DNA from 2 places in the Gottschalkia purinilytica genome. Region 2 is predicted to be linked to the other one. Evidence: predicted binding sites of a transcription regulator. Region 2 holds the regulator's gene; the other holds the start of a gene.
What was found. The regulator HrcA, encoded in region 2, represses chaperone genes, less so after heat shock. The targets are predictions, from matches to a motif close to ATTAGCACTCNATANTATNGAGTGCTAAT.

Region 1: the regulator HrcA is predicted to act here: its motif matches at 1,525-1,553, upstream of htpG (molecular chaperone HtpG).

What each region holds. Positions count from the first base shown of each region.
Region 1 is NZ_LGSS01000004.1:37,164-39,657, forward strand. Features, by position in the region: gene htpG (molecular chaperone HtpG) at 1-1,467, opposite strand, end outside; gene CLPU_RS05070 (beta propeller repeat protein) at 1,733-2,494, opposite strand, start outside.
Region 2 is NZ_LGSS01000003.1:122,044-124,537, forward strand. Features, by position in the region: gene grpE (nucleotide exchange factor GrpE) at 1-528, opposite strand, end outside; gene hrcA (heat-inducible transcriptional repressor HrcA) at 582-1,616, opposite strand; gene hemW (radical SAM family heme chaperone HemW) at 1,771-2,494, opposite strand, start outside.

The DNA of each region.
Region 1 (2,494 bases), on a different contig from region 2:
ACTACTTGATACAGATTTAAATTCTTTATCTTTATATGACATTAATACCTTAATTGTAAATTCATCTATATCATCAGTAAAATACAATATTTCATATCCTTTTTCTGCAACTAATTCTGTTTGTGGAAGCTTATCAATTCTTTCATTTGATTCTCCAGATGCATAGTAAATATATTTTTGCTCTTCAGGCATTCTTGAAATATATTCATCTAAAGTTACTAGTTTTTTCTCTTTAGACGAGTAGAACATTAACAAATCTTTTAATGTATCTTTATTACTTCCAAAGTCATTATAAACGCCATATTTTAATTGTCTGCCGAAAGATTTATAAAACTCTTCATATTTTTCTCTTTCATTCTTAAGGAGATCTAACAACTCATTTTTTATTTTATTTGTAATGTTTTTCGCAATCAGTTTAAGTTGTCTATCATGCTGTAGCATTTCTCTAGATATATTAAGAGATAGATCTTCAGAATCCACCATTCCTTTAACAAAACTAAAATAGTCTGGTAATAGCTCTGAACATTTATCCATTATAAGTACACCGTTAGAATATAACTCTAAACCTTTTTCATATTCTCTTGTATAATAATCAAATGGAATTTTTTCTGGAATAAATAAAATTGCGTTATATCTTACAAGACCTTCTGCTTTTATATGAATATGTTTAACTGGTTTATCAAATCCATAATGTTTTTCAAAATAGAATCTTTCATAATCTTCTGAAGTAAGCTCACTTTTATTTTTCTTCCATATTGGAACCATATTATTTATGGTCTCTTCCTCTATATACTCTTCGTATTCACTATCACTATCTTCTTTAAGCTTACTCTTAGTTAAGTCCATCTTTATTGGATATCTGATAAAATCAGAATATTTTTTTATAATGTTTCTTAATGTGTATTCTTCTAAATACTCATCATATTTTTCATCTTCTGTATTCTCTTTTATCTTCAATATAATCTCAGTACCAACTGAGTCTTTTTCACATGGCTCTATAGTATATCCATCAGCCCCTTGTGACTCCCATTTATAGGCTTCATTGCTACCTAAAGCCTTACTAATAACTGTAACAGTTTCAGCTACCATAAAAGCTGAGTAAAATCCGACACCAAACTGTCCAATAATATCATAACCATCTTTTAACTCAGTTTCTTTTTTAAAAGCTAATGATCCACTTTTAGCAATAGTTCCGAGACTATCTTCAAGTTCTTCTTTCGTCATACCTATTCCAGTATCAGAAATCTTTAGTAATCGATTTTCTTTATCTGAAACTACCTTTATGTAATACTTATCTTTATCAAAACTAAGACTATCATCTGTTAGAGCTTTATAATACATTTTATCAATTGCATCACTAGCATTAGAAATAAGTTCTCTTAAGAAAATTTCCTTATGAGTATAGATTGAATTGATCATTAGGTCTAATAATCTTTTAGATTCTGCTTTAAATTGTTTTGTTTCCAATTAAATCTCCCCTTTTAAAATATTAAAACTAGACTTGTATTTTATAGTTCATTTTTTATTAGCACTCTACATCATTGAGTGCTAGTCCTTATTTTTTATATATCACATTATATTTATTATGTCAATTTCTTTTTAGGATTTTTATATAGCTTATTAATTTATTAAACAATAAAAAAGAGTAATCTCTATCTTTAGGTAAATTACTCTCTATTCATTGAATTTTATTGAATTAAGTATAAAGTATTTTCTATATGATTACTCATCCTTATTCAGTATCAACTTCTTTTAGAAATTTCCATGTTAAACCTAAGTCATCCGAGGTATATAATGCATATCCTTCTCCTTCTTTATGATCGAGTTCCCAATGAGGTTGTTTGACTTGAAGATACCATTTTCCATTTCTAATATAAGGAGATTCTGCCTGAGTAAAAGGATATATATTAGACTTTTTCTTAAGTACTTCGCTTTCTATTTTTACTCCATATTTCTCAACTTGAACAGGACTCCATGATTTTCCTCCATCATCTGTTCTATATAAACAACCTCTATCATCTATTCCCCCATAACTGACAAAACCAATATCAGGATTTATGAATCCAACGGAGTGTATAATCCACGATTTAGGCAATATGCTAACTTTATTCCATGTTTTTGATGAATCTTTTGTCTTATAGACAGTGATTTCTTCACTGTGCATAGCATAATCACTAGCTATAAATGCATAACCTATTTCTTTAGTTGGAAAGCTTTTAAACTTTACATCAAGTCCCTCTAAACTAGTTAACTCTTCTTTAAAAGTTTCACGTTTTATTTTATCATAATCATTTGATTCATACTGATCATCTTGATCATCTCGATTATTTTGATTATCTTCTACTTTTATTCTATTACCTTTTTCATCAAAATAAATTGTTTTTTGTGGGTCATGTCCATACTCTGTATCAAATGGATCATATCCTCCTTCTCCATAATATTCTTCTGTCAAAACTGGCTTACCCATAACAAATAAATTATGATAGGAGTGATA
Region 2 (2,494 bases):
TCCTTTACCTAATACTTGTATTATTGTATCTTCTTCATGCTCATTACTCTCTTGCTGAGAAACTGCATAGTGATAATTTGGATCAAATTTTTCATTTAAAGCCTCTATTTCTTCTAAACCATGATTTTTTAGTATATCAATGAATTGTTTGTATACCATTTCCATGCCTTCATAAAGAGCTTTATTTTCATCACTACACTCTACTGATAATGCTCTATCGAAATTATCTAATACAGGTAATATTTGAGTTAATAGGTTTTCAACTGCATATGCTATTGTTGATTCTTTTTCTTTTTCTACCCTTTTTTTGTAATTGGTAAAATCTGCTTGTAGTCTTAAGAACCTATTATTTAATTCTTCCATATCCTTTATACTATTTTCATACTTGCTTTTTAGTTCTTGAATATTTTCATTTTCATTAGCTTCTTTTATTGTAGCTTCTAAATTGCTATCTGCTTCTTCACATATCTCATCTTCTAGTTCATCATTAACCAAATCATCTTTTTTTGTAATATCTTCATTACTCAAAACATTCCCCCCTCGAAATTCTTTATATAGGTGCAAGATATATCTTACACCTATTACTCTGAAAGATAATTTTTAATTATCTCATTTAAATCTAAAGACAGTGATTTTACAGCTGTTATTACTCTCAAGTAATCCATTCTCGTAGGTCCTATAACTCCTATTTTGCCTATAGTTTTTCCATTTATACTATAGACTGCTGTTATGACACTACAATCTTGTATCTCTTCATAAATATTCTCACTTCCTATGGTTACTTGAACGTCACTAAATTCACTATTTATCAGCATATCCATAACACTATTTTTATCTTCAATAAATGATAAAAATTGTTTGGCTTTAGATATATCATTATATTCTGGGAAGTTAAATATGTTAGTAACACCATCGAAGTATATTCCCATATCTTCTGTATCTTCTAAAGATTGTAGTATTACTGGCATAATGCTACTAATAGAATATTTAAGTTCATACATTTCTCTAATTAGTCCTTCTTGAAAATCGTATCCTATATCTTCTATAGTAAGTCCTTTTAACTTTTCATTTAGGAAATTAGTCATGACATTTAAATTATCATAAGATATATTATCATTTGTTCTAAAAACTGCATTTTTTAGTATACCTGAATCTGTAACTAGAACTGCTAGTATTTTTGAATCATCAACTGGAACTAATTGTATACGTTTAATAGAACTTCTTTTTATTTGAGGAGCTATAGCTAATGACGTATAATTAGTTATACTAGCTAATATTTTTGCTGCTCCTTGAATCAGTTGATCTATTTCTCTTCTTCCTTCTGTTAATTTATCTTTTAAGTCATTAGATAATATTGATCCTATATCTAATGATGTCATGAGCTTATTAACATATAGTCTATATGCTTTATCTGATGGAATTCTTCCCGCAGAAGTATGAGGCTGAACTAAATAGCCAAGTTCTTCCAAATCAGACATCTCGTTTCTTATAGTAGCAGAACTAACTCCTAAGTCAAATTTTTTAGATATAGTTCTAGATCCAATAGGCTCTGCACTTATTATATAACTCTGTATAATAGCATGTAAAACTTGTAACTTCCTTTCATCAAGCATCATACTAGCATCACATCCTGTAAGGCTTTAATCCTTTTATTAGCACTCAGTAGTATAGAGTGCTAATATTTATGTTTTTAAATTATCATTGTTAAATTATTTTGTCAATACCTTTTTTAAAGATTTATAAGCTATTTAATCTCATTTACATTGTTTTTTAAGGAAGTACCTCCATAAAAACAATATTACATAAATCTAATCCTTTTTTAGTAAGTTTTACATTATAATCATTTTCTTCTAATAATCCTTCTTCGATAAATTTGTCTAATTTTTTACCTAATACATCTCTTATTGTAATACCAAATCTCTTACTAAAATATTCTTTATTTATCCCATGTATTAGTCTAAGTCCTAATATTATATATTCTGCAATTTCCATATCTTTATCTATGAATTCCTTCTCTTCTTCGTATATTGGAAGTTTGTTCTCATCTATCATTTTAAAGTATTCTTCAAATTTTTCTGTATTTCCATATCTATAAGAATTTATATTTGAATGAGCTGATAATCCAACTCCAATATAAGGTTTTACTTTCCAATAGATGATGTTATGATTACACTCATATCCCTGTTTTGCAAAATTAGATATTTCATATTGTTTATATCCATTTTTCTCCAACAATTCTATTGCTCCATGATACATCTTTCTCTCTACATCTTCTTCTGGAAGTCTTAGTTCATCTTTTTCATATTTAACATGAAATGGTGTTCCCTCTTCTATCTTCAAACTATAATATGATATGTGTTTTATATCTAATTTTATAATCTCTTTTAAAGTTTTGATGACGTCTTTATATGTTTGATTTGGCAAGTTAAACATTATATCTGTATTTATATTTTCAAAACCTTGACTTCTAATTAATTCATAGGTATCAAGAAAG